2 regions of the Vreelandella sp. GE22 genome follow, and region 2 is predicted to be linked to the other one. Evidence: predicted binding sites of a transcription regulator. Region 2 holds the regulator's gene; the other holds the start of a gene.
The links. Region 2 encodes FliA, which starts transcription of late flagellar genes. Its sites were predicted from a motif close to CTAAAGTTNNNNNNNNNNCNGCCGATA; they were not measured.
Positions count from the first base shown of each region.

Region 1: ACWHRL_RS16965 (flagellin N-terminal helical domain-containing protein) is a predicted target of FliA. The motif match lies at 6,700-6,726, and genes of this name have one in related genera.

Region 1 is NZ_OZ309110.1:3,607,173-3,621,573, forward strand. It holds gene ACWHRL_RS16940 (ABC transporter permease) at 1-586, opposite strand, end outside; gene ACWHRL_RS16945 (ABC transporter ATP-binding protein) at 596-1,378, opposite strand; gene ACWHRL_RS16950 (ABC transporter substrate-binding protein) at 1,378-2,436, opposite strand; gene ACWHRL_RS16955 (BCCT family transporter) at 2,758-4,311, shown strand; gene hglS (2-oxoadipate dioxygenase/decarboxylase HglS) at 4,325-5,686, opposite strand; gene ACWHRL_RS16965 (flagellin N-terminal helical domain-containing protein) at 5,844-6,662, opposite strand; gene ybiO (mechanosensitive channel protein) at 6,792-9,170, opposite strand; gene ACWHRL_RS16975 (IclR family transcriptional regulator) at 9,372-10,196, opposite strand; gene trhO (oxygen-dependent tRNA uridine(34) hydroxylase TrhO) at 10,346-11,293, opposite strand; gene ACWHRL_RS16985 (pirin family protein) at 11,520-12,206, shown strand; gene serA (phosphoglycerate dehydrogenase) at 12,368-13,612, opposite strand; gene ACWHRL_RS16995 (exodeoxyribonuclease VII small subunit) at 13,868-14,164, shown strand; gene ACWHRL_RS17000 (farnesyl diphosphate synthase) at 14,158-14,401, shown strand, end outside.
Region 2 is NZ_OZ309110.1:125,583-139,983, reverse strand. It holds gene uvrA (excinuclease ABC subunit UvrA) at 1-1,462, shown strand, start outside; gene ACWHRL_RS00650 (Crp/Fnr family transcriptional regulator) at 1,577-2,320, shown strand; gene ACWHRL_RS00645 (hypothetical protein) at 2,367-2,912, shown strand; gene ACWHRL_RS00640 (OmpA/MotB family protein) at 2,909-3,577, opposite strand; gene ACWHRL_RS00635 (motility protein A) at 3,582-4,397, opposite strand; gene ACWHRL_RS00630 (RNA polymerase sigma factor FliA) at 4,438-5,136, opposite strand; gene ACWHRL_RS00625 (flagellar protein FlhE) at 5,163-5,585, opposite strand; gene ACWHRL_RS00620 (hypothetical protein) at 5,592-6,113, opposite strand; gene flhF (flagellar biosynthesis protein FlhF) at 6,110-8,302, opposite strand; gene flhA (flagellar biosynthesis protein FlhA) at 8,361-10,439, opposite strand; gene flhB (flagellar biosynthesis protein FlhB) at 10,436-11,602, opposite strand; gene cheZ (protein phosphatase CheZ) at 11,718-12,413, opposite strand; gene cheY (chemotaxis response regulator CheY) at 12,453-12,842, opposite strand; gene ACWHRL_RS00590 (methyl-accepting chemotaxis protein) at 12,901-14,401, opposite strand, start outside.

The sequences.
Region 1 (14,401 bases), 400 kb from region 2:
AGACCACCGTGCCCACGAAGGCCAGGGTGATCGCCACTTTCAGCGAAGCGAAAAAATAGGGCAGCGAGCGCGGCAGGCCGACTTTCAAGAGCACATCCATGCGCCGGGCGCCCAGCACCCGCAGCACGTCCTCCATTTCCGGCTCCAGGGTCGCAAGACCGGTGGCCACGTTGACCACGATGGGGAAAAAGCAGATCAAGAATGCGGTCAGAATCGCCGGCACGGAGCCGATGCCGAACCACACCACCAGAATGGGCACGAAGGCCACCTTGGGAATGGCGTTGAAGCCGACCAGCAGCGGGTAGCAGGCATTATACAAAAAGCGCGACGAGCCAATGATGAAGCCAAGCGTGAGCCCCACAGCCACGCCCAGGCCAAAACCGATCAGGGTGGTCCAGAAGGTTTGCCAAGAGTGGACGCCGATGGGCCCGGCGTAGTCGATGAGCGCTTGGCCGGTGTCCAGGGCGCTGGGGAAGATGAAGCTGGGCACATCGAAAAGCCGTACGGTGACTTCCCACACCACAATCAGTACCAGTACAGCGATCCAGGGCGCCAGGCGTTCGGCGGTTTTACTCGGTCGTTTCATAGAAGAGCCTTAAGTTGCGCGCACATCGCCGATCCGGCCGCGCAGTTCGTGCACCAGATCGATAAAGGGCTTCTCGTAAGTGGATTCGATCGAGCGCGGGCGAGGCAGATCGATCGCGCGTTTTTCGATCACCCGGCCCGGGCGCGGGCTCATCACGTACACCGTATCCGCCAGAAACGCCGCCTCACGCAGATCATGGGTGACCAGCACCACGGTGAAGCGCTGCGCCTCCCATAAATCGCGCAGTACGCACCAGAGCTCCTCCCGGGTGAAGGCGTCCAGCGCCCCGAAGGGCTCATCGAGCATCAAAAGACGCGGCTGGTGAATCAGCGCCCGGCAAATCGAGGCGCGTTGCTGCATACCGCCGGAGAGCTGCCAGGGATATTGGTCCTCAAAATCGGCCAGGCCCACGGTCTCGAGAAGCTTGCGCGCCCAGCCGACGAACTCCTCGCGGCGTTTGCGAAACTGGTGGCGGTAGGGTTTGACGATCTCCAGCGGCAGAAGCACGTTATCGAGCGTGGTGCGCCAGGGCAGCAGGTTGGCGTTTTGAAACGCCATGCCCGATATCTTGAGCGGCCCGGTCACGGCGCTGCCATCCACGCTTATCGCGCCGCTGGTGGGCGCGTGAAGCCCGGTACAGAGCTTCATGAAGGTCGATTTACCGCACCCCGATGGCCCCACGAAGGCGACGAACTCGCCCTCAGAGATATCCAGATCGATGGCTTCGATGGCGTTATCCACCCCGTCATAAGAGAGGCTGACGTCATCGAAACGGACGAACGCTTCCGACATTACTCGGCCTCCAGCCACATCCGCTCATCGACCGGCGGCAGGTAACGCGAGGTAAAGACCTGCTCATTGGTCGGCGTCGAGGGCAGCTCGAACGCCTCGGCGACCAGCGCAATGGCCTGCTCCAGACGCTCGCCGTCCACATCGCCGACGCCGTTTTCGCGGGCATCCGCCGTATCGACTACGCTATCGAGCGCCAATTTGAGCCGACGCGTTTCCATCTTGACGTCGATCAAGCCGTCGCGGTTTTGCACGTATTGGATGGCCGCTTTCGGGTCGTCCATGGTTTCTTGCAGGGCGCGGTTGAAAGCGCGCAGAAAGCCCTCGACCGCCTCCGGGTGCTCCTCGGCGAACTCCTGGCTTGCGATGATGGCGTTGCCGTAAAGCGGCACCCCGTACTCCGGGAAGGGCATGATGGTCAGCTCCTCCTCAGCCAGGCCGCGCTCCTCCAGGTTCAAGAGGCTGGTAAAGTAAAAGCCGGTGATCGCATCGACATCGCCCCGGGTGAGCAGCGTTTCCCGTAGGGTCGGGTCGACGTTTTGCCACTCGACCGCGTCAGACTCGAGGTCGTTGGCGCTGGCAAAGATCGGCCAGGCGCGGTAGCCGGTATCGAAGGCGGGGGCGGCGATGGTTTTACCGTCCAAATCCTTTGGTGTTTCGATGCCGCTGTCCTTGCGCGCGAAGACCGCCGCCGGCGTGCCGTCGTAGACGATATAGACGCCCTGAATGCCCGGGCCCTCCGGATTCTCGGCGAGAAATTCGATCAGCGCGTTGAGATCGCCAAAGCCCATTTCGTAGGCCCCGGAGGCGACCCGGTTGATCGCCCCGGCGGAACCGCTGCCCGAGTCGATCTGAACGTCCAGGCCTTCATCGGTGAAATAGCCCTTCTCCTCGGCCATCAAAAAAGGCGCCGCCGGGCCCTCGAAGCGCCAATCCAGTTGAAAGCGAATGGGCGTGTCGGCCATGGCCGAGGCGGGCAGCAGCAAAAGCGCGGCAACGCCCGCCCAACGCGGCGAAAAAGCATCTTTGTGTGTCTGAAGGGGGAAGAAACAGCAAGCCATGGTGAGCACCTTGTATACAATCAAACGAGTCCTGAGCTCTGCAGCAACGCTGCCATTATTTGGCTTGCTCATTAAAATCAGGCAGTTAAACGAGGCCTTTCAAAAAGTCGCTCATCCTTATTGCACCAAAAAGGTGCTGATGAAATTATTTATCGCACCAATGCAAAACACGTTAGACTTTGGTCTACACCGCTTGTATACTAAGCGCTGTTTCCTGTCCTCGCGCCATTTCCCCAATGGCGCTTTTTTTTATCCAGATTTTGCCAACGTTCTACGCAAAACAAACGGCTTTCTCTCGTCCCACCAAAGGTGTTCTTCTTGATGAATAAACCGGCTCACGACGGTGAAAGCCGCAAGCGTTCTACGCTAGGCGATCCCATCGTATTAATCCTAAGTATCGGATTTATCGTACTTTTTCTAGCGCTCTCCTTTTACGACCTGGACCTGGTCGCCGATTCGATCAGCCTGGGCTTTGCCTGGAGCGCGCTGACCTTCGGCACCTACTTCCAGTTTTTGATGCTGGTGACGTTCTTCATTGCCATCGGCCTTGCGCTGACCCCGGCGGGTAAAGCCAAGATCGGCAATCTGGATGCACCAGAGTTGAGCACGTTCAAGTGGCTTTCGATCATCCTCTGCACGCTGTTGGCCGGCGGAGGCGTCTTTTTTGCCGCTGGCGAGCCGATCTACCACTTCGTGGTCGTGCCGCCCGCCTTCGATACCGAGCCCGGCGTTGCCGCGGCGGTGCCCGGGGCGCTGGCCCAGTCGTTTACCCACTGGGGGTTCGTCGGCTGGGCGATTTTGGGCTCGCTCACCGCGATCGTGTTGGCCCACGCCCACTACGTCAAAGGCCAGCCGCTTCAGCCGCGCACCCTGCTCTACCCGGTTTTTGGTGAGCGCCTGATGCGCGGCCCGCTGGGCGGAGTCGTGGATACCTGCTGCGTGCTGGCCGTGGTGGCGGGTACCGTGGGGCCGGTCGGCTTTCTGGCGACCCAGTTCAGCTATGGGCTGCAGGATCTGTTCGGGCTGCCCAATAACTTCGTCACGCGGCTTATCATACTCGGTACGCTCGCGGTGGTGTACGTGCTCTCCTCGGTGAGCGGGGTGCACAAGGGCATGCAGTTCCTGAGCCGCTTCAACGTCATGCTGGCGCTGGCCATCGGTGGGGTCATCTTTTTGTTCGGTCCGACGCTTTTTCTGTTCAACAGCTACTTTGCCGGTATGGGCACGTACCTGGGCGACTTCTTCAAGATGGTCACCACGACCGCGGAAACCGCCCCGGCGGATTGGATGCAGTGGTGGATCGTTTTCTTCTATGCCTGGTTCATCGCCTTTGCGCCCTTGATGGCGATTTTCGTGGCGCGGATCTCGCGTGGACGCACCATCCGCGAGATGATTCTGGCCGTCGCGGTCATCGCGCCCATCGCCACCACGGTCTGGTTCACACTACTGGGCGGCTCGGGCATTTATTACCAGCTAACCGGCGCGATCGACCTGACCGAAGCCCTACAAGGCTTCCAGTTCGACATTGCCACGCTCACGGTGGCCCAGGCGCTACCCGGCGGCACCTGGATGGCCCTGGCGATCCTGCTGCTGACCACCATCTTCGTGGCCACCACCGGCGACTCCATGAGTTACGCCATCGCCATGGTCGGCGCGGGCCACGACGAACCCAGCCGCTTTCTGCGGGCGTTCTGGGGCGTCATCATGGCGGTCATGGCAGCGGTGCTACTGGCGATGCGTGAAGGCCAGATCGCCGCGCTCCAGCAGTTCATCGTGATCACCGCGGTGCCGGTATCGCTGATTTTGCTTCCCTCGCTCTGGAACGGCCCCCAGGCGGCCTACGCCATGGCGCGCGAGCAGGGCATCATCGACTAGCCACCCCGCCCAATCAGGACTTTAGCGCGCGCACTACCGCCTGCATGGAGGCCCGTTCACGCTCGGCGTAAAGCGCCAGTTCGTCGATGACCGGCGCCCCGAGCGCCTCTTCGAACGCCTGGCGGTTGGCGTTACCGGCATAGGCCGCGTTTTCGCCACCGCCCAGGTTGGATTGAAAGATGCCCGCCGCACTCACCGGTAGAAAGTCCTCGTAGGTGATCGGTTGGGCCTCGACCAGCCCCTGATGAATCAGCGTTTCGATATCGCCACTGTGCTGGCCGCTGGCCGCCCGGCCTGCGTCGGTCAGGCGGTAGTGGAAGTAACCCAACCCTTCACGGCGCATTTCCTCGAAGCTATCGGGCATCGTTTCAAACGCTTGGCTCATCACTGCCTGGTAGGCGTTATTGTCCAACCCCTGAGCCCGCGTGCGGCCTTCGCTCAAAAGCTGGTCGTACAGCGCCCGACCCTTGGGCGTCAGGGCCATGCCGCGCTGTTCGATTTCACCAAAGCGGGCGGTGTGTTTGCCCTCGGTAGCACCGCTAAAGCGGATCGACTCTTCCAGCGCTTTAAAACTGGTTTGCCGCAGCAAGACGGGGCACGCCCGCGGCGGCGGCCCTTCGATCACTGCCTTTGGATTCATGCCTTCATGGGGCATGCGCCGCTGCACCTCGTCGATATCCAGCGTGCGCGGCGTCAGGTGGTTGATGTGCGGGCCGTGAAAGCAGACGACATCGGCAATCAAGCGGTGCTCATCGTGAAGGGCCTGGTAGGTGTCCAAATCGACCGTGCTTTCCTGATGCCAACGGAAAGTATCCAGTGCCTCGGTCACGAAGGCCTCAGCCTCTTCCTCGCTCAAACCGCCCTGGGTTTCGAAACGCTCGATCAACGCCCGCGCTTTGGGGGTAAAGATATCCCGCTCGGCCAGAATCGCCTCGGCGCGGGCTCTGAGCGTATCGCTTTCGATCAGTTCCATGCGCAAAAGCGAGGTAAAGACGCGAAAGGGGTTACGGGCCAGGGCAGCATCGTCGACGGGGCGAAAGGCGGTGGAGTGCACCGGCACCCCCGCTTCAGAGAGATCGTAGTAGCCCACCGGGTGCATACCCATCACGGCAAACAAGCGGCCGAGCATGGCCAACTCGTCGGCGGTGCCTACGCGAATGGCGCCATGGCGCTCGACGCTTAGCCGGGTCAGCTCGTCCTGGGCTTGTAAACGCCGGCGAAGTCTCGGCTGGCACTCGAGCGTCTCCTTGTTGACCTGATCGACCAGCCTCAGGAGCGTGCCGTACTGTGGCACCTCCGCTTGGTACATGGCCGACATCGCCCTGGAGAAACGGTCGCGAACCTCATCGGTGGATAGAAACGAGCTTTGAGCCATGGCGCTGCCTCACTTTGTTGTAGGGAGATTCCCCTTATCAAAGCAAACAAGTGTGGCGCACCACAAACGAAATAACACGCGGCGCCCTGCTTTCGTCAGTGGCGTCGAGTGATCTTTTAGAAGTCAGGTTCGAAAGGAAGGCGTGGGACGTTGGAGGTTACAACCCTTCCAACAATCGCAAGATCATTTGCGGCTGCTGGTTGGCCTGGGCCAGTATAGCGATGCCGGCCTGCTGGAGAATCTGCGCACGCACCATATTGGAAGCTTCCCGGGCGTAGTCGGCGTCCTGAATGCGTGACTGGGCAGCGGAAAGATTGACGATACTGTTGTCGAGGCCCTCGATCACACTCTCGAAGCGGTTTTGCGTAGCGCCGAAGTAGCTTCGCTGGAGGTCGAGCTTGCCAATCGCTTCATCCAAAAGCGCCATGGGCTTGTCCGTGGCCTCCCCTTGAAGCACGCTGAAACCCTCGAGGCCCAGCGCCTGACGGTCCATCGACACCATGCGCACGCTGATGCTGTCGCCTGAGTTGGCGCCGGTCTGGATGGAAAATTCCCGGGTGCCGCCAAGCAGGTTGTTGCCGTTGAAGTTAGTTTGGCCCGCGATGCGGTCGATCTCGTCCAGGCGCTGGTCGATCTCGTCCTGAATCGAGCGTTTGTCCTTGGCACTGTAGGTGTCGCTTGCGGCCTGAACGCTGAGTTCGCGGATACGCTGCAGGTTATCGTTGATTTGATTCAGCCCGCCTTCGGCGGTTTGCACCAGGGAGATACCGTCATTGGTATTGCGAATGGCCTGGCCCATGCCGCGCATTTGCGCCCCCATACGGTTGGCAATCGCCTGCCCGGCCGGGTCATCCTTGGCGCTATTGATCCGCAGCCCTGAAGAGAGCCGCTGCATGGAGGTCTGCATCATCTGCTGGCTGGTGCGTAGATTATTCTGCACCAGCAGCGACGACATATTGGTCTTGAGGCTGAACATGGTTGCGGTGTATCCCTGGATGAACGCCTGATGAATGTATCGGCCTTCGCCTGGAAAACATGAGCAGGCACCGCAAACGCAGCAGGGCCGCCCGAAGGCGGCCCTGCTGGTCTTTCACTTTAGATACGTTTACGTATCGTCGGTGTCCTCGACGTCGTCGTGGTGCGGCGTCTTGTGGTCCGCTTCGCTTGTGTACTGGCTGGGCGCCGCGGATTCGGAGACCGGCGTTTGCACCGCGCTCTTCTCTTTGGCGGTCGAATCCAGAATGCGCAGGTTCGCGGGCGGCGCTTTGCCGTCGCGGTCCTCGCCGAAGTAGAGCGTGGTATGCGGGAACGGGATCTCGATACCAGCTTCGTCGAAGCGCATCTTGACCAGGCGGTTGTAGGCACGGCCTATGCCCCACTGATCGCCCGGCGTGGTCTTGATCACCACGCGAATGTTCACCGAGCTATCAGCGAGCGCCGTCACGCCGGCCACGGTCATATCCGCCAGCAGCTTGAAGCCATGCTCTTCACTCGCTTTAAGATCTTCAAACGCGAGCTGCAGCTGTTCGATGGCGTAATCGATGTTTTCACGGTAGGCAATACCGTACTCACCCACGTGGTTACCGTACTCGCGCATATAGTTGGAGACGGTATCCACGCTCGAGAACGGTACGACGTGGTAGGTGCCGGAGAGATCGCGAATTGCCACCGAGCGAATGCTCAGACGCTCGGCGGTGCCGGTGACGCCGCCCACGGTGACCACATCGCCGGTGTTCATAGCGTTTTCGATCTGAATGAATACGCCGGTGATCACATCCTGCACGAGCTTCTGGGCGCCAAAACCAATGGCCAGACCCAGCACACCGGCACCGGCAATCAGCGGGCCGATATTGATGCCGATTTCAGACAGCACGATCATGCCGGTAATCGTCACCATGGCCACCGCCAGGGCGTTACGGAAAAGGCTGAGTAGCGTTCTGGCCCGGGGCGAGGGTTCGCCGCCGCCGGTTTCCGGGTTGAGCTTGTGCTCGATCAGGCTGGCAAGGCCGAGCCAAACCCCTAGCGCCACGATCAAAATCACCGCGATGCTGATCAAACGGCCCACGATCAGCGCGCCGCGCTCGGAGGCGTACCAGCCGGCCAGGTTGAAGGCGCCCCAGGCATCCAGCACCACCATGACCACGGCCACCAGGATGATCGTGCGTAGCACGCGAAGCGCATTGGGCACGTAGCTATTGAGGCGATGCTCCAGCATCGGAAGCTTGCGGCGCAGATCCTCGGAAAGCTGGATACGCCGGCCGATGGACTGGGTCAAAAAGCTCGAGAGCAGAATCCCCACCACGACTGCGACCAGGGTTTTGAGCGTGGCGAACAGCACGAAGGGCAGCGCGTCGCCCGGGCGCACCAGGGTCAGCACGAATACGATGAGGAAATAGAGCAGCGCGAACAGGTGCCAGGTCCGGGCGAACAGGTTCAGCGAAATACGGCTGGCCGTCATCGTGGTGCGGCTGCCCATGCCGTGCAGGTTATCCCGCAGGCGCACGCGGTTTTTAAGCACCACGGTCACGGCGTAGATAAACGTCAGCACCATGATCAGCGTGCCGACCGCTTGGCCAAGCGTGGGCGTGATATAGAAGTTGATCAGCGGCACCACGACCATCAGGCCGTAGCCGACCATACCCACCAGCCGGGCGATCCAGCTGTTCCAGTAGGACGCTTCCGGCGCGGAAATAGGTAGCAGGCGCAGGCCCTCGTAGCGCGACGAGAAGAGCATACGAAACGCCGCCTTGATTAGCTCGATGATCAAAAAGGCGTTGAGGAAGAGCGACGCGCGCGTGGAAAGCTCGCCGGTTTCACCGACTGCAAACGTCGCGACCAAATTACCCACGACGTAGGAGGCGCCAATCAGCAGCGCATCGACCACGGCGGCAATCGCCACACAGGCCACCAGGCGCAGTATCGAGGAGGCCCCTTCACCGGTTTGCGACCAGCCGCTAAGCCGTGTGAATATCGATTTCGCCAGCCGTCGAAACACCATGAAGACGACGAAGGTGGCCGCAATCACTATCCCCAGGTTGATCGCCGCGCTGATGAAAGCGGCGGTATCGAAACTACCGCCGCCGCCCTGGCCACTAAACAGGCCACCGACGATGCCGACCGCCTGCTCGAGCTGCGTGCCGACATCCCCCACTACCCGGCTGGTCAGCTCGGCGAGCTGGCGGGGCAAGGAAACGTCCTCGGGCGCGACGTTGCCACCGGCGGCGGCGGCCTCCGGGGAGAGCTCCTCGTTGAGCTCGCCGGGAAGCGTAGAGGCTTCGCTTCGCAAACGCTCGATGAGCTGCTGGCGGGACTGGTCGTTTTCAAGAAGGTTGGCTAGCGCCTCGTAGGAGGGTGGCGCTTGGGTATCGGCGCTTGCTGTTTCTTCATCGGCACCGAGCGTGGTTTGCGCCAGCGCCGGGCTTATCATGACGAAGAGCGCAAGCAACCAAACGCTTAGCCCGAATAATGAACGTAGTGGCCTCACACCGGAGTCTCCCTTTAGGTGGTGTAGTAATTGCAATCCAACGGCTAAATCGCCTTACGCACAGCATAGCGTGCATGGGGCGTTTAAAGCGGCTGATTTTTCAGGCCGCAGCGTAGCATGAGTTAAAAAACGCTCGTTACACAAAATTCATCATTTTCAAGGTCGCCCGACACTTGCCAACGCGCGGCTGACAAAGCGCTGTCACGCATCCGGCAGCCGCCCGCCGAGCTTGGCGGTGATGTTGTTGGCCGCCTCGCGCACCAGCGCCCCAAGCGTCAAAAGGCGCTCTTCGGGGATACGCGTCATGGGCCCGGACACCGAAATCGCCGCGACCGGCATGCGCCGCTCGTCGAAAATGCACGCCGCCACGCAGTGAAGGCCAACGGCGTGCTCCTGACGGTCGCAGGCAAAGCCCTGAGCGCGAATGGTGCGCACCTCTGTCTCCAGTGCGTCGGAGTCAAAAAAGGTATTGGGGGTCACCCGTGCGAGCGCCTCGCCTTTTAAAAGCTCGCTGCGCTCGTCATCGCTCATGCCGGCCAACAGCGCCTTGCCCACACCGGAGGCGTGAAGCGGCGCGCGGGAGCCAAGACGGGTGATCATGCGCATCATCTGAGGGGATTCATGCTGGGCGAGAAACACGGCCGTGGCGCCATCGCGAATACCCAGGTTGGCGGTTTCGCCGGTTTCGAAGGTGAGCCTTCTTAGAAACGGGCGGCTGGTGGCGACCACGTCGCGGGCCTCCAAAAAGCTGTTACCGATGCGAAAGGTTTTGACATCGATGCGCCAAAGCCCCTGTTCGCTCTCCTGGGTCACGAACCCCTGGCTTTGCAGCGCTTGAAGGAGCCGATGGGCGGTCGAGGGGGCGAGCTCGGCCTGTTCGGCAAGCTCTGAAAGGGCCAGCCCCAACGGGCTTGCCGCCAGATGTTCGAGCAGCGTTAGGCCACGTACCAGCGACTGACTGTGCCCGCCGCTTGCTTTTGCGGTGCCTGCCGGGCGTCCCACTGACCTGCGCTTGGCGTCACTCACCGTGCTCTCTCCTTACTCACTTGCGGCGCAAAGCGAGCAGGATAACGCGAGCCGTGGGCCGGTGTCGCGTTTACGGAAATAAATCCCATTCTGGCGGGCAGGGGTACAACAGCGCCGGGCGGCGCTGTCGATGAGGGCAGCGCTAGCGCTTAGGCCCTTTTACGCTGGTCATGGCCCAGCGGATGGGGTTCGCCGCGGGCCTTGGCCAGCTCGATCTGGCGCTGGCGCTCCCGGGCGGCGGCGCGGGTCTTCTCGGGCAGCGAGTCGATGCAGTGCGGGCAGCTAATACCCGGCTCATAGGCCGAGCTTTGCATGTCTTCTTCGGAAATCGGCCGGCGGCAGGCGTGGCACTGCTCGAAAGCGCCTTCGCTAAGATCATGACGCACGGTGACCCGGTTATCGAACACGAAGCACTCGCCGTGCCACAGCGACTTCTCTTCGGGCACCTTTTCCAGATAGTTCAGCACGCCGCCCTTGAGGTGATACACCTCCTCGAAGCCTTCCTTGAGCATGAAGCTCGAGGCCTTTTCGCAGCGGATACCACCGGTGCAAAACATGGCGACTTTCTTGTGCTTGGCCGGGTCATAGTGCTCGCGCACGTAGTCGGGAAACTCCCGGAAGGAAGTGGTTTTCGGATCGATGGCGCCGTCGAAACTGCCGATCTCCACTTCGTAGTCGTTGCGCGTATCGATGACCAGTACTTCCGGGTCAGAAATCACGTCGTTCCACTCTTCGGGCTCGACGTAGGTGCCCACGGTGTCGTTGGGGTCGATACCGTCGACGCCCAAAGTGACGATCTCTTTTTTAAGTTTTACCTTGGTGCGGTAGAACGGCATCTCGTCACAGAAGGACTCTTTATGGTCGATATCGGCCAAACGTGGGTCGGCGGTGAGCCAGACAAGCAGCGCGTCGATCCCTTCCCGCGGGCCTGCCACGGTGCCATTGATGCCCTCTTTGGCGATCAGCAGCGTGCCTTTTACGCCGTTATCGGCCATGGCCTTTCTGAGCGGCTCGCGCAGGGCTTCGAAATCGTTCAGGGTGACGAATTTATACAGCGCGGCCACCACGATGGGCGCCGCCGAGGCAGATTGGGTCATCGAACTCTCCAGGTAGTCGCCCTCGTAAAGGGCGGACCGGGTTAAAAACGCGCCCATTCTAGCGCAAACCGCCGGGCGCTTGAACGCCGACACGTTGACGCAGGTCAATCGCGCCCCAAAAAGCGTCATTCGTCGATTTTATCGACGTTAAAGGCTCAAAAGCTTCACCACCGGGGGCATTCTCCCGGCGTATAGTGAGCGTTTGCCCGTTCACCCAGGAATTCTCATGAAGATTCGCCGCTCCCTGGAGCGCGGCTACGCCGACCACGACTGGCTGCGCTCGTACCACACCTTCTCTTTTGCCAACTACATGGACCCGGCGCATATGGGCTTTCGCGCCCTGCGGGTCATCAATGAAGACCGGGTCAAACCGGGCTACGGTTTTGGCACCCATCCCCACCGGGACATGGAGATCATCTCCTACGTGCTCGAAGGCGAAATGGCCCACGAGGACAGCATGGGCAACGGGGAAATCATGCGCCCGGGCGATGTGCAGCGCATGTCCGCCGGCACCGGCGTGCGCCACAGCGAGTACAACCATTCCAAAACCCAAGGGCTGCACTTTCTCCAGATCTGGATCGAGCCGCTAAGCCGCGCCATCGCGCCGAGTTACGAGCAAAAAGCGTTTTCCACGGCGTCTCGCCAGGGGCAGTGGCGCCTGCTCGTCTCTCAAAACGGGGACGATGACTCGGTGAGTATCCACCAGAGCGTCAACCTCTACGGCGGCCTGTTCGATGGCGACGTCGGCGCAGTGCCGCCCCGGCGCCACGTTTGGCTTCATGTGGTGAAAGGCGAGCTGACGGTCAACGACACCCGCCTTGAAGCCGGGGACGCCGCTGCCCTCACCCCGGACGAGCCGCTTGAACTGGGTGACGCCGTCAATGCCGAGGTACTGCTGTTCGATTTGGCCTAAGCCCAACGCCAAACGGCCTCCCGAAGGAGGCCGTTATATCTGCCGTGCCGAGCCGCCCGTAGCGAGCGTCTTTCGCCAGGGAGGGCGAAAGTAGCGCCCAGGGAAGGGTTCACAGCGCCCTCGCATAGGGCGGGTCGGCACGGCCCTCGGGACAAGGCCGTTTAGCTATTTTGCGATGAGTAGAGCACGCGGATTTTCAGCGTATGCTCGACCTGCTTGAGCGCCTCGAGCGCCTGCGGGCCGTAGGCCTTGTCCACGTCGATCACCACGTAGCCGACCTTTTCGTTGGTCTGCAGGTACTGGCCCGAGATGTTGATGCCGTTTTCCGAGAGCACGCGGTTGATCTCGGAGAGCACACCGGGCACGTTATTATGAATGTGCAGCAGGCGGTGCTTGTCCGGGTGCGCGGGCAACGCCACTTCGGGAAAGTTGACCGAGGTGATGGTGGTGCCGTTGTCGGAGTAGGTGGTGAGCTTTTCCGCTACTTCGACGCCGATATTCTCCTGGGCTTCCAGGGTCGAGCCGCCGATGTGGGGTGTCAGGATCACATTCTCCAGCCCGCGCAGCGGACTTTCGAACTCCTCGCTATTGCCCTTGGGCTCTACCGGAAAGACATCCACCGCCGCGCCGTTGAGATGACCCGATTTGATCGCCTCGGCCAGCGGCTCGATCTCCACGACGCTTCCGCGGGAGGCGTTGATCAAGATCGCCCCCGGTTTCATGGTCGCGATCTCTTTTTTCCCTACCAACCAGCGGGTGGAGGGTAGATCCGGCACGTGCAGGCTGATCACGTCCGCCCGGCCCAGAAGCTCTTCAAAGCTACCGACCTGGCTTGCGTTGCCCATGCCAAGCTTGGTGATCACGTCGTAATAGATGACGTTGAAGCCCAACGACTCAGCCAGCACCGAGAGCTGTGCGCCGATGCTGCCATAGCCGACGATCCCGAGGGTCTTGCCGCGGGCTTCGTGGGAGTTCTTCGCCGACTTCAGCCAGCCGCCCTGGTGGGCTCGGGCGTTTTTCTCCGGGATACCGCGCAGCAGCATGATGGCTTCCGCCAGCACCAGCTCGGCCACCGAGCGCGTGTTGGAGTACGGCGCGTTGAAGACCGCCACACCGCGCTTGAGCGCAGCGTTAAGATCCACCTGGTTGGTACCGATACAGAAACAGCCAACGGCGACGAGCTTCTCGGCGGCGGCGAACACGCGCTCGTTGAGCTGCGTACGCGAGCGAATACCGATGAAGTGGACATCGCGGATTTTCTCGATCAGCGCCTCTTCGTCCAGGGACGTGGGCAGATGCTCGATATTTTCATATCCGGCGTTGCGAAAATTGTCCACCGCGCTCTGGTGGACGCCCTCGAGTAGCAGGATTTTTATCTTGCTCTTGTCCAGGGACGTTTTGGCCATGGCTGAATCAACCCCTATGCTCGGCGAAGCGCCGTTTATCGGTTCATGAAAGGCCATCATGGTAGCATGACAAGGCCCCTTCCCGGCGGCCCGAGTGGATGAAAAGTGTGCGTTTTCAAAATGAACGAGACGCACGTTGAAAGCTCGGCGTAGCCCTGGGCAGGCGCCACCCCCTGGCCTGGGTGTATACTGTGCCCTTAACAGTAGGCACACTCGAAGCCCAGGCAAAGGGCGTCAATAGGTAGGCATGGGTCAATGAGCGATAGCACTCCCCCCTCACAGGATTTCGCCGCCACGGTTTCCCAACTGGAAACCCTGGTGGAGCGGCTTGAATCAGGCGAGCTCTCCCTGGAGGAGGCGCTGACCGCCTTTGAAGAGGGCGTAACGCTGACTCGCGATGCCCAAAAGCGCCTCGACAGCGCGGAGCTCAAAGTACGCGCGTTAAGCGAAGACGGTGATGGCAAGTTGAGCATGACGCCCTTCGATGGCCCGGCCAGCGCGCCAAGTGATGCCCCCACTGAGGACGACGCCGAGGACACGCCCCCATGGTAAGCGAAAGCCCCATGCGCCTAAGCGCGCACCGCGAAACCAGCAGCGCCCGGGTCGATGCCACGCTAAACGCGCTGTTCGACCAGAGCACTGCCGTTGATGCCCGTCTGGAGGCGGCGATGCGCCACGGCCTGCTGGTGGGCGGCAAGCGCCTGCGCCCACTGCTGGTGTATCTGGCGGGTCGGGCACTGGGTGCCGAAGAGCAGCCGCTGGACGCCCCGGCGGCGGCCATCGAGTTGA
Region 2 (14,401 bases):
GAAGATCGTCAACGAGATCCACTCGCGGCTCGAGTTTTTGGTCAACGTGGGCCTCGATTACCTGAATCTCGAGCGCAGCGCCGATACGCTCTCCGGCGGTGAAGCCCAGCGGATTCGCTTGGCGAGCCAAATCGGCGCGGGGCTTGTCGGCGTGATGTACATTCTCGATGAACCCTCCATCGGCCTTCATCAGCGCGACAACGACCGGCTGCTGAAAACCCTGGAACGGCTGCGCGATTTAGGCAACACGGTGATCGTGGTCGAGCACGACGAGGACGCCATTCGCGCCGCCGATCACGTGCTGGACATCGGCCCCGGCGCCGGGGTCCACGGCGGCGAAATCGTCGCCCAGGGCACGCCGCAAGACATCATGGACAACAAGGACTCGCTGACCGGCCAGTACCTGTGCGGCACCCGCGAAATCGCGATACCGCCCTACCGCATTCCCGGCAACCCGGAAAAGCAGCTGGTGCTACGCGGGGCAACCGGCAACAACCTGCAAAACGTGACGCTGACACTGCCGCTGGGGCTTTTCATCGCCATTACCGGGGTGTCCGGATCGGGCAAGTCGACGTTGATCAACGGCACGCTGATGCCGATCGCCGCCCGGGATTTGAACCGCGCCTCGACGCTGACCCCAGCGCCCTATGCAGCCATCGAAGGGCTCGATCAGCTCGACAAGGTCATCGATATCGACCAGAGCCCGATCGGGCGCACGCCGCGCTCCAACCCGGCTACCTACACCGGGATCTTTACGCCGATTCGCGAATTGTTCGCCGGCACCCAGGAGGCGCGCTCGCGGGGCTACAAGCCCGGCCGATTCAGCTTCAACGTCAAGGGCGGGCGCTGCGAGGCGTGCCAGGGCGAGGGCATGATCAAGGTAGAAATGCACTTTCTGCCGGATATCTACGTACCCTGCGACGTGTGCAAGGGGAAGCGCTACAATCGCGAAACCCTGGATATTCACTACAAGGGCAAGAACATTCACGACGTGCTGGAGATGACCGTCGAAGAAGGGCTCGAGTTTTTCAGCCCCGTACCGGCCATTGCGCGGCGCCTGCAGACGCTTTTGGACGTCGGCCTCTCCTATATTCGCCTGGGGCAAAGCGCGACCACGCTCTCCGGCGGCGAGGCCCAGCGGGTCAAGCTCGCCCGCGAGCTTGCCAAGCGCGACACCGGCCAGACGCTCTATATTCTCGATGAGCCCACCACCGGGCTACACTTCGAGGATATTCGCCAGCTTCTGACGGTGCTTCATCGCCTGCGCGACCACGGCAATACCATCGTGGTCATCGAGCACAACCTGGATGTGATCAAAACCGCGGACTGGGTCGTCGATCTCGGCCCGGAAGGCGGCTCCGGCGGCGGGCGCATCATTGGCGAAGGCACGCCGGAACAGCTTGTGAAGAAAAAAGGCTCCCATACCGGCGAGTTTTTGGGACCGCTTTTAAAAAAGAAATAGTCAGAGTACTACTCGCACGTCAAAGGCCGGCGTTAAGCTGGCCTTTGAGGGTCGGTTAAACCCATGGCCACCAGCTAGTCGAGCGTATGCTACTCAAAAGAGGAGAAACCGATCATGGGGCAGGAAAAAAGCTGTATTGTCCGCCATTTCAATCACTTCTATTCGCTGTCAGAAGAGGAAGAGAAGCTGCTCGACTCGCTGGAAGAGAGCCCGATGGATCAAAAGGCGGGCTCGCTTCTATGGGAAATGAAAGACCCGGCGAACGAATTCTGCACGCTGCGTAGCGGCTGGGCGTACTCCTATCGCCACCTGGAAAACGGCGACCGGCATATTTTGGAAGTGTTCCTGCCCGGCGATATCATCGGCCTGCGCGAGTTCGCCTTCTCGAAGCGCCTGGAAAACGTGCGCTTTATCACCGACAGCGTGGTGTGCCGCTTTCCCCACAAGCGAATGATCGATCTTTTCAATGATTCGCTGCCATTGACCTCGGTGATGTTCGCCATCAGCAGCCGCCAGCAGGCGCTTTTGACCGAGCGGCTGGTCAATTTGGCACGGCGCACTGCGCGCCAGAAAATGGCTCACTTTCTACATGAAATGTACGTTCGCCTGAGCCAGACCAACACAGGTCTTACCGGCCAGTTCCGTCTGCCGCTCTCCCAGGAGCAGTTGGCCGACGTACTCGGCCTTAGCCCGGTGCACGTCAGCCGAACCTTCACGGCGCTCAGCGAGGATGGCCTGGTGTATCGTGACCGTCACCACGTCAATATTCCCAACATGGCGGCGCTGGCCGCGGAAGGCGAGTTCGACGATTGCTACTTAAACGACAGCGTAAGGCCCCTGCTCGGCCAGTCCGATTGATCCGGCTACGCCTTTTTAACCTGCTCAACGTTTGGCCTTTTACATCATGACCACTCGCTTACTTGCTTCTTTCGCGCTGGGCGCGGCCGGGCTTTCGTTTTTCAGTGCGGCGCTGGCCGAGCGCTACCCGGTGAGCCAGGACGCCGCTTTTGACGCCTGGCAAGCCGTGACCCTCGAGGCCCAGGACAAGCGCCATTTCCGCGCCGTCGAGACGCAAAGCTACTCGGACGCCACGCTGAGCGTGAACGCCACCGAAGGCATCTGCCACCTGCCCTGGCTCGAGATGCGCGTCACCCTGGAACAGACGCAAACCGAAAGCCGCGCGGTGAACCTGGTACCGGCCCGGCTGCGCGTCGACCAGGCGCCGCTGATCGACACCATGGCGGAGTTTATCGTCGAGGAGGGGGATGACGGCTTCTATAGCCACTTCTACCTGGGCGAGCTCGATGCGCTGCTCGGTCAAATGAGCGACGGCGAGCAGCTTTATATCGGTTTCGATCAGGGCGACGAACCGCCCTGGACCATGACGTTCAGTTTGGCGGGCGCCGGCGAGGCGATTCGCGAAACGCAGCGCCGCTGCGCCAGCGCCTAACGCGAGGCCGGCGCCTGGGCGTTCGGCGGCCGGCGCAGTACGAACTCGACGCGCCGGTTGGCGGCGCGCCCGCTTACGGAGTCGTTCGCCTCGAGCGGGCGCGTATCGGCGTAGCCAACGGCGCGCAGGCGTTCCCGCGCCACGCCTTCCTCTTCCAGATGGCGCACCACGGCAATCGCCCGCCCCGTCGAAAGCTCCCAGTTGGAGGCAAACGAGGCGGTGGCGATCGGCACGTTGTCGGTGTGCCCCTCCACTGATATCTCACCGTCGAAGGTGTCGATGACCTCGCCAAGGCTTTCCAGCACCTCTTCGCCTTGAGCGGTCAGCCGCGCCGCGCCGCTATCGAACAGCAGGCTATCGTCGATGCGCAGGGTAATGCCTTCGCGCCCCTCGGAGACGCTCACGCCTTGAATATCGAGGCCGTCCATCGCCGGGCTCAGCCCACTGTAGAGCGGTTGAAGTCCCGAAGAGAGCGGCTGAATACCCGAGGTCGTGGGTGTGCCGGCGGCTTCGTCGCCGGTGCCCGCCGGGGTGAGCGCCAACAGCAGCACGAACAGCGTGATCAACAACGTCAATACGTCCAGGTAGCTGGTCAGCCACCCATCTTCACTGTCGCCATCCCCGGTGAATGGCGATTCCAGTGCGTGGCGGGCTTCGCGGTTCATCGCCCTACCCCTTGGCAGGCGCGTCGTTCTCGGCGCGCGGCTTCACGTTGGCATCACGAATCTCGTCGTTGTAGTTGGCCACGAAGGAGTTCAACGTCTCTTCGATGAACGACGGCAAGCGGCGCTTGGTGATCAGCGAGATGCCCTCGAGCACCATGTTCATGGTGATCAAGCGCTCCTCGGTGCGCCGCTCGAGTTTCACCGCCACCGGTTTGAAGACCAGGTTGGCAAGCAAGATACCGTAGAAGGTCGTGAGCAGCGCCACCGCCATGCGTGGGCCGATCACCTCCAGATCACCGGCGTCCATGACCTCCAGCATATTCACCAGCCCCACGAGGGTGCCGATCATGCCGAAGGCCGGGGCGTAGGTCGCCATGGTGCGAAAGATCTGCGCCTCGGCGTGCTCGCGCGCCTTGAGCCGGGCGATACGCCAGCGCAGCATGTCGAAAATTTCATCTTCCTTGGTGTTGGCGATCACCAGCTGAATGCCGGTGCGCAGAAACGGGTTGCGCGTGTGTTCGAGCTCGCGCTCCACCGCCCGTACGTCGCCCTTGAACCAGAGCCGCGACATGGACACCAGCTCGTTGATATCGTCGCGCACGTAGGTGTTCTCGCGGCGAAATACCAGCCCCACCAGGCGTACCACCCGCAGTACCTCCTTGAGCGGGTAGCTGATGAAGGTCGCCGCCAGGGTGCCGGTCACCACGATGGCAAGCCCGGGCAAGTTGAGAAAGCTCTCCGGGGATTCCGCGGTGAAAAACAGCACGCTAACCAGTAGCAGAATACTGGCAAATATACCGATCAAGGTAGAGGGGTTCATCGACGGCTCCTCGCCGGTTGGGTTTAACGGTTAAAATGCGTCAATCTGGCTCGTGCAGCCGCGCGCGCAGACGGCTAATCGCCTGGCTGTGCAGCTGTGAAACACGCGATTCGGTCACCCCCAGTACTGCGCCCACCTCTTTCAGGTTGAGCTCCTCCTGGTAGTAAAGCGCCATCAAAAGCTTTTCCCGCTCGGGCAGCGCTTCGATCGCCGCGATCAGAGTTTCGCGCTGCTGACCATCCAAAAGCTCCTCAAAAGGCGCATTCAGCGCCTCCTGAGCGGGTTCCCCGCCCTCTTCCAGAAGCTCCTCGAAGGGCAGCAGGTGGCCGCTGTTGGCGTCGTTGAGCAGTTGGTGATACTCGCCGAGCGGCATGTCCAGATGCCGGGCGATCTCGCCCTCCTCCGGCGCCCGACCCAGGTTCTGTTCGAGATGGCGGACCGCCTCGTCCATGGCCCGGGCCGAACGCCGCACGCTGCGCGGCAGCCAATCCCGGGTGCGCAGCTCATCGACCATTGCCCCGCGAATCCGCTGGCTGGCAAAGGTGGCAAAGCTCGCCCCCTGGGAGGCGTCAAAGCGCCCGAGCGCCTCCAATAGGCCGACCATGCCGGCCTGAATCAGATCATCGAGTTCGATGCTCGCCGGCAGGCGGACCTGCAGCGCCAGCGCCTGGCGGCGCACCAGCGGCATGTGCTGAGTGACCATTTCGCTGTGTTGAATTCTGCCTTGTGCTGTATACATCCTCGTGCCTCGTGGCTATACACTCGTCACTGGTAGTTCACAATCACGTGAAGCCCTTTTACCCGCATCGGCCGCTGCCCGCGCCCCAACGCGAAGCGAAACGCCAGCGGCGCATCGGCGGAAAGCCCGGCAAACCCGGTTTCGCTTCCGCGCTGGCCGCTTAGCTCGACGCAGCGCTCGGGGTGGCAAAGCCAAGCATGCAGCGCGGCGCCGAACGGTGCCTCATACCGCCAGTGAACGCCTTCGATACGCCCCTGGGCGATCTCCGCTACCGGCGGCGGCGCCAAAACCTGACTGCTGACCGCCCGGTCGCTCATGGCCACCATCATACCGGTGACCTCCTTACTCCAGCTGCCTGTGCCCGCCTGAGCGGTCACTGTCAGGCTCGCCCCCATCGCCATTAGTAGCGCGACGCCTTGAAGACTCTTTTTCAGAAAACGCTTTTTCATTGTGGCCTACCGCGCTAGTAGCAGCAGTTCGATATTCAGATAATTCGCCGCCGCCTTCTGCAAATTGTCTAAAAGCCCTTCGCGGGGCAAGCCGGGCTCGTGCAGCGCCAGTAGCTGGCGGGGCCCCTGGTTGTCGTTGAGCTGGCGCAGCGTGCGATACATGCTCGCGAAGGCGTCCGCGTCGCTGCGCACCCAAAGCGCCCAGCGTGAATAGCGCTCGCAAAGCGCCTCCATCGGCTCGCTGGCATCCACCGGGACGACCTCCCAGCTTTCCGGGGTCGCCGCCCAGCGCCGGCCAAGTTCGGCCCACTCGCCCAGGCGCTCTTTGACCGGGGCGACGCTTTTCGTCGGTAGCCCCACCACTGCCAGCGGCGTCTTGACCACCGGCGTGGCGGCGTCGCTTGCCGGCGGGGTTGCTTGGGTGTCCACCTCGGGCTCGGCGTGCTCGCTCACAGCCTGCTGCGCGCGCTCTTCGTTGCGCAGGCTCGCCCACTGGCGCAGCCCCGATGCCTGGTCGCCGCCGCTCATGCCAGGGCCTCGCGGCTGACGCTACCCAGTTGGCGGATGGCGTCCCGGGTCATCAACATATGCATCAGCGCGTCGAGTAGCGCGGTATCGCGGCGCTTGCGAGATGTTTTGGAAAGGCGCATCACGTCCTGGCGCAGCGTTTGCGCGGCCTCGTCCTGGGCGTTGTCCAGGTGCGTGGCGGCCGCGGCGGCACCACTGGCCATCAAAAGGCGCAGTTGGGCGCTGACCTCGCCGCCATCGGCTTCCTTGAGCGCGCGCCAGGCTCGCTTGGTCAATATAGCCGCGCCTTCGCTTTGCAGCTGAGTGACCAGCAGCGATAGCACTTCGGCCCCCAGCCGCGCCGGGGTGAGCCAGTAGCGTTTGGCCACGCGCTTGGCGCTTTCCGGGTCGCGCAGCTCGCCGTACCAGGCGAGAAAATGCCGCCCGGCCTGGTCGGTGACCTCGGCGTGGGCATTCCATAGCTGTAGCGGCTGGCCGCGAAAGCGTACGTCGACTCGATGCGAGAGTTCGCTTTCGCCAAACAGGGTCGTCAACGCGTAGCGCTCGCCCTGCCAGTATATCCGCTGAGCGCCGGTCGCCTGGCTGACCCAGGTCAAACGCTCGCTTTCCAGCGCGTCCAGGGTCTCGCCCTCGGCAAGGGTCGGCAGCAGATGGACCGCCGCCTGGCGCTGGGCGTCGATACGAGCCTGCCAGCCGGCGGGCTGGCGGTGCTGTAAAAGCGTTAGCGCACAAAGCTGGCCGTCGGCATCGAGGCTCAGATCCGGCATCGACCACTCCATGCCACGCTCGTTGCGCCGCGGTGACCAGACGATGCCCAACGCATTCTGCTCGCAAGCCTGGTCAGCAAGTGCCGCCAGGCGCTGGTCGTGCAGTACGCCAGGCAGCGCGCCGATATCCCATACCGCTTCGAGCAGCGCAAACCCGGCCACCCGCTCACGCAGCTGCGCGAGCAGCAGACTCAGCCGGCGCCCCTGGCCCAGCACGTCCTGGGACCAGCGCGGTGCCAGCGGCGCGTTCGGCCACGGCGGGCGGTCCGGCGCGGCGTCGGTATGGCCTGCCAGCGCCTGCTCGACCAGCGCGGCCGGGTCGGCCAGCGCCATATCCTCGGGCACCTGCTGGCCGTTGGAGGAGAACAGCACGCGCAGCCCAAAGCGCATGACGATATCCAGAAGCGGCGCCAAACGCCCCGCTTCGTCCTGTTTGGTAATAATACACTCGTCGAGCTCGGCGCCCGCCGCCCGCGCAGCCTGGCGGTAGCGAAGCACCACCTCTTCCAGGGTTTCGGGTTGGCTGGCGGCGTTGAGCACCAGCACCAGGCGCACCCGGGATTCGCCGCCCTGGAGCTGGCCGATCTGCTCGATGACACGCTGATCACGCTGGCTCATGCCCACGGTGTCGATGATCACCCACTGCTTGCCGCCTAACCGCCCCAGCAGGTTGTCGATGGGCTGCTCGTGATCGAGGGCGTACATCGGCGTATCGAGCAGGCGCGCATAAATGCGTAGCTGTTCGTGGGCGCCGATCCGGAAGCTATCGGTGGTGACCAGCGCGACCGGCCGGGTGCCGTGGCGCATGACAAAGCGCGCGGCAAGCTTGGCGGTGGTGGTGGTCTTGCCAACGCCGGTGGGCCCCACCAGCGCCACGATACCGGTTTGGTCGAAAAAGTCCGCCTCGCTCTGAAGCACGGAAAGCCGCGCTATCAGTTGGCGGTGCAGCCAGCCGAGCAGCCGCTCATCCTGAAGCTCCAGCGCGCTGAGGGAGTCGGGCAGTGCCGCGCCGATCTCTTCGGCAAGCTCGCTGCCAAAGCCCGCGCGGGTCAAAAGCGTGGTCACCGTGGCACCGCCGGTGGGCGGCGCACCCTTGGCATCGCCGGTTTGCGATCGGGCCAACAGGGCACGCATGTCCTGCATTTCGCGCAGCAGACGCTCGCTGACTTCCTCGAACGGGTGCGCGGGGCTCGCCTGGGCCGGCGCGGGCTGGGCGGCCAGGAGTGTTGGCGCGCTTTCATCCATGCCCACCGCTTCGAGCGGCGTGGCCTGCTCGAGCGCGGCCTCTTCGGCCATGGCCAAAATCTCGACGCCCGTGTCCGTGCGCCGATTGGCGACGATCAGCGCCTCGTCGCCCAGCGCCTGGCGCACCTGGCGCATGACATCCCGGCTGTTAGCGCCGACAAAGCGTTTTACGCTCATGGGTTAACCTCCAGGTTTTCCAAAGCGGGGTTCTGCAAAGCGCCCAACGCAGCACACATCACCGGCCACCTACCAGCGTGGTGATTTTAAGCGTACGGTCGTCGGGAATTTCCGCTTGAGACATGACGACCAAATGGCGCAGCCGGCGGCGCAAGAAGCGCGCCACAATAGCGCGAAGCGAGTGCTGCACCACCAGTACCGGCGGCTCGCCGCTGGCCTCCTGGCGCTCCAGCGCCTGCTGCGCCTGGTTCATCAGCGTGTCGGCAAGCCCGGGCTCCATCGCACCGTTGCCGTTCATCGCTTGAATCAGGACCTGTTCGAGCTGGGCATCGAGGCCGATCACGTTCAGCGTCTCCTGGCCTGCAAACCACTGCTGGGTAATCGCCCGGCCAAGGCCGATGCGCACCAGCGCCGTCAACTCACCCGGGTCTTTCTGCTGGCCGGCGTGCTCGGCCAGCGTATCCAAAATGGTACGTATATCGCGAATCGAGACGTCCTCTTCGAGCAGATTTTGTAAAATCCGCTGAAGCACGGTCAGCGTAATCGCCTTGGGCACGACCTCTTCCACCAGGGATTTCTGATCGTCGCCCAGCTTGTCGAGCAGCTTCTGCACTTCCTGGCGGCCCAGCATCTCCGGCGAATGGCGGTGCAGCAGGTGGTTCAAGTGGGTGGCGATCACGGTACTGGCGTCTACTACCGTGTAGCCAAAGACCTGGGCGTGCTCGCGCTGGTTGGCATCGATCCACACCGCTGGCAGACCGAATGCCGGGTCCTGGGTGGGCGTGCCGGAAAGCTCGCCGGTGACCTGGCCCGGGTCGATCGCCAGCCATTTGCCCGGCTGGGCGTCGGCCCGGCCGATCTCCGCGCCCTTTAGCGAGAGCACGTAGGTGTTCGAGGAGAGCTCCAGGTTGTCGCGGATATGCACCACCGGCGGCAGAAAGCCGACGTCCTGGGCAAACTTCTTGCGCACGCTTTTAATGCGCGCCAAAAGCTCGCCTTTCTGGCGCGAATCCACCAGCGGAATCAGCCGGTGGCCCACTTCGAGCCCCAGGGTATCCACCAGTTGCACGTCCTCCCAGCTCGCCTCCGGGGTTTCCTGCACCGCTGGTGGGGCCTCCTTGAGATCCTCGGTGACCAGCGCTTTCTCCTGCATACGCGTCAAAAGCCAGGCAAGCCCGCCGAGCATCCCGGTAAAGATCAGAAAGACCAGGTTGGGCATGCCCGGCACCATGCCTAAAAGCCCCATCACCGCCGCGGCCAGAATCATCACCTGGGGGTTGACGAAAAGCTGGCTGATCATCTGCTGGCCCACGTCCTGCTCGGTGTTGACGCGAGACACGGTGACACCGGCGGCGGTGGAGATCACCAACGCCGGAATCTGGGCGACCAGGCCGTCGCCGATGGTAAGCAGTGTGTAGGTGCGCGCGGCGTCGCCAAAGCCCATGCCATGCTGCATCATACCGATCAACAGCCCGCCGATGACGTTGACCACCATGATGACCAGACCCGCCATGGCGTCGCCGCGCACGAACTTGCTGGCGCCGTCCATGGAGCCGTAGAAATCGGCTTCCTGGGCGACTTCCGAGCGGCGTTTTTTGGCATCCTCTTCACCGATCAAACCGGCGTTCAAATCGGCGTCGATCGCCATCTGCTTGCCGGGCATGGCGTCCAAGGTGAAGCGCGCGCCGACCTCGGCGATGCGCCCGGCACCCTTGGTGATGACCATGAAGTTGATGATGACCAGAATCAAAAACACCACCATACCGACCGCGAAGTTACCGCCGACCAAAAAGGTACCGAACGCTTCGATGACCTTTCCCGCCGAGGCACCGCCCTGATGACCCTCCATGAGGACCACGCGAGTCGAGGCGACGTTGAGCGACAACCGCAACAGCGTGGTGAACAGAAGCACCGCCGGAAAAGCGGCGAAGTCCAGCGGCTTCGAGGCAAACATGCTGACCAGCAGCACCATGATGGCCAGCGCGATGTTGAAGGTGAACAGCATATCCAGCGCGAACGGCGGCAGTGGCAGGATCATCATGCCAAGGATCATGAGGATCAGAAGCGGGCCGGCCAACAGCTTCATGGGCACACTGCCAAACGGGTTGCGCTGGCTGATTAATTGGCCAATGTTCATGAACGTGCCTCGCTAGCCCCGGGGCCACGGTTGGGATGCGTCATTTCGTCGGGAACCGGTAAATGTTCAGGGGTCGGGGGCGTTTCGCCCCCTTCTTGCGCCACGCTTTTCAAACGGTACGCCCAGGCCATGACCTCGGCCACGGCGGTGTAGAGTTCTGCCGGTACTTCGCCATCCAGATCCACGTGATGATAAAGCGCCCGAGCCAGCGGCGCGGCTTCAAGACGTGGCACCTTCGCTTCAAACGCCAGCTCGCGAATGCGCGCGGCCACCGCGTCGGCGCCTTTCGCCACGACGCGCGGCGCGCCCATCTTGCCTTCTTGGTAGGAAAGCGCCACCGCGTAGTGCGTCGGGTTGGTGATGATCACGTCGGCCTCGGGCACTTTACTCATCATGCGCCCTCGGGCCATGGCCTGCTGCTGCTGACGGATACGCCCTTTGACGTGCGGGTCGCCCTCGGACTCCTTGTGCTCGCGCTTGATCTCTTCCTGGCTCATGCGCAGCTTTTTGGCGTTACTCCAGAGCTGAAAGGGCACGTCGATCAAAATCACCACGACCAGCGATAAGATCGCCAGCGCCGCCGCCAATGCCGCCATGTTCAGGGCATCCGCCAGCGCCTGTTGAATCGGCTGGTCGGGCAGGCCCAAAAACCGGTCGATATTAACGTAGATGAACGCGCCGGAGATGCTGCCGACCAGGACCGATTTGGCGATCGCCTTGGCAAGTTCGATGAGCGCCTGACTCGAGAAGATGCGCTTGACGCCACTGATCGGATTGAGTTTAGAGAACTTCGGCTTCATGGCTTTGGCGGATACCAGCCAGCCGCCCAGCAGGGCCGGCGCGACCATCGCGACGACGCCGAGCAGCACGAAAAGCGGTATCAGCGAAATCAGCGTCCGCCGGCCCAGATCGAGCGCGGTGGTCAGCATGGGCATGGTATCGAAAGCCTGTCGGCGGTCGAACAAAAACGCCCGCTCCATGACCATGCCGAGCTGATCGTAAAGCATCTGCCCCATGCTCCAGAGCCCTATGACACCGGCCAGGAGCAACAGGAAGGTCGTGAGCTCGCGCGAGCGGGGGACCTGGCCCTCCTCCCGAGCTTTCTCTTTTCGTCGAGGCGTGGCCTCTTCGGTCTTTTCCTGATCGCTATCGTTGTCTGCCATCGACCATCCGGCTCATCAAAAACCGCGCACCAAAAGTCAGCCGCCCCGAAGGGCGGCTGAACAAGATACCTAGTGTGCCAGATGAGACGCGGGACAATGTCTTAATAACGCGGCATTAAAAGCCTAATTCGTCCAATAAGTCGTCCACCTGATCCTGGCCGGTGACGATATCCGGCGCGGATTCGTTGATCTGCGGGCCGTTGAGCAGCTCTTCCTTGCGCCGGGCAGTGTCGTTTTCCCACTGATCCTGAGCCTTGCGCTGCATGGTTTCCCGCGCCTCGGCGCCGGGCACGCTATCGATCAACACCTGCACCAATTGGTGTTCGATTTCGCGGATCACGTCCATCATCTTCTTGATGACCTGGCCGGTGAGATCCTGGAAATCCTGCGCCATCATGATGTCCATCAGCTCTTTATTGGTCGCGGCGGTGATCTCGGGCACGTTGTGAAGATAGGCGCGCGTCTCTTTGACCAGGTCTTTCGCCTCATCCAGCTCCTGGGGCGCTTCGAACCAGGCGTCCCAGCGCTTGTCGAGCGCGGTAGCGCGGTCGGCCAGATCATCCTGCAGCGGCTGCGCACGGTCGATCGCGTTAAGCGCCTTATCCGCGGCCTGCTCGGTCATGGTGGCAACGTAGTGCAGCCGGTCGCGCGCATCGGGAATCGCTTCCGCCGCTTTTTCGATCTCCTTGTCGAGACCCAGCTCGCGCATGTTGTCGCGCAGCATGCGGGTTAGCTTGCCGATCCGGTGTATCAACTCTTCTGCGGCTTCGTCGGGCAATTGGTTAGTGCCTGACTCCTCATTCTGACTCATGGTGCTCTCCTCGCGAGCCAGGCGCGGGCCTGGCTCACTTTATTTACCCATTTTTTCAAAGATTTTATTGAGTTTTTCTTCGAGGGTGGCGGCGGTAAACGGCTTGACCACATAGCCATTAGCACCGGCTTGAGCCGCGGCGATGATATTTTCCTTTTTCGCCTCGGCGGTCACCATCAGGACCGGCAGTTCTTTCAGGGCATCGTCCTGGCGAATCTCCTTGAGCATTTCGAGACCGTCCAGGTTGGGCATGTTCCAGTCGGACACAACAAACTCGAAATTGCCTGCCCGCAGCTTGTTAAGCGCGTCCTGGCCGTCCTCGGCCTCATCGACGTTGGTAAAGCCAAGCTCTTTTAACAGGCTGCGTACGATGCGGCGCATGGTCGGAAAATCATCCACGACCAAAAAGCTCATGTTTTTATCGGCCATTGCTCTTTCTCCACGTATATGGCGTTAAGTGCCCCTGCGCTGTGTCAGGGGCGTTGAATTAAAAGGATTCCCACTCTTCGACCGCGCTTTCACGCTTGCCGGTTTTTTCCGCCCGCGGCGCACTTTGCTTCGCCGGAGACGCCAAAGCGGGTTTACGAGCGGCCTGCTGGCCCGCAGCGTTAGAGCCGGGAGCCGACGCGCGACTTTGCTGGCCTTCCAGCACTTTAAAGACCGCGACCGCCTGCTCGAGCCGACTGGCCTGGTCCTCGAGCGATGCCGCTGCCGCTGCCGCCTGCTGGACCAGGGCCGCGTTTTGCTGGGTGACTTCGTCCATCTGCCCTACGGCGTGGCTGACCTGTTCGATGCCGTCGCTCTGCTCCTGGGAAGCTGCGGAGATCTCGTCCATGATGTCGGCGACCCGACGAACGGCGCTGACCACGTCGGTCATGGTGGCTCCAGCCTGCTCGACCAGGGTCGAGCCGCTGGCGATCTGTTTGACCGAGTCATCGATCAGCGTTTTGATCTCTTTGGCCGCGTCGGCGCTGCGGCTGGCGAGATTGCGCACCTCGCCGGCCACGACGGCGAAACCGCGGCCCTGCTCACCGGCTCTTGCGGCCTCGACCGAGGCGTTCAGCGCCAGTATGTTGGTTTGAAAGGCGATCGAGTCGATGACGCTGGTGATATCCGCCACTTTTTGCGAGCTTTGCGAAATCCCGTGCATGGTCTGCACGACCTGGTCGACGACCTGGCCGCCCTGCTCGGCGGTGGACGATGCCTCACCGGCGAGCCCGCTTGCCTGACGGGCGTTATCCGCGTTCTGTTTTACGGTCGCGGTCATCTGCTCCATGCTTGCCGCGGTCTCCTCAATGGACGCGGCCTGCTGCTCGGTCCGCGAGGAAAGCTCGGTATTGCCTTGGGCGATTTCCCGCGTGCCGTGGTGAATCGAGCCGCTGCCTTCGCGCACCCGGCCAACCAGTCGGATGAGACTCTCCTGCATGGTTCCCATTGCCGCGAACAGCTGGCCAATTTCGTTATTGCTCGCCTTGGGCAGCGGTTCGGTCAAATCGGCGTCGGCAATCTTGTTGAGACGGCGCACGGCCTCGTTGAGCGGCGTCGTTACGACTCGGCGTAGACCCACGTAAACCATCACGGCCAACAAAAGCGTAATGATCACGGCGCCAACGTAGAGCATGTTGAACAGCGCGCGCTGCTCCTGAATATCGTCATGGATGCCATCCACCCGGGAGAAGCCATAGCGGGTAAACGTGGTCATGCTCTCGGTAAAGCTGAAAAGCGGCGCTTTCAGCTGATCGCGCAGTTGATCGAAGGCTGATGTATCCCCGGCGACCAGGCTTGCGTGCTGCTGTTTGACCATTGGCAAGATCTGCTGGTAATCAGCGATCATGGAGGCAGCAAGCTCTTCGCCTTGAGGCTTACGTGGGGTTGCAATGAAGTGATCGAAGCGTACCTCGGCGCGCTCGATACGGTCTGTCGCGGTAGCGAGTGCATCGACCGCCAGATCGCCTTGGTCGGTCGAAATGTAGTTGGCAGCCCTCTCG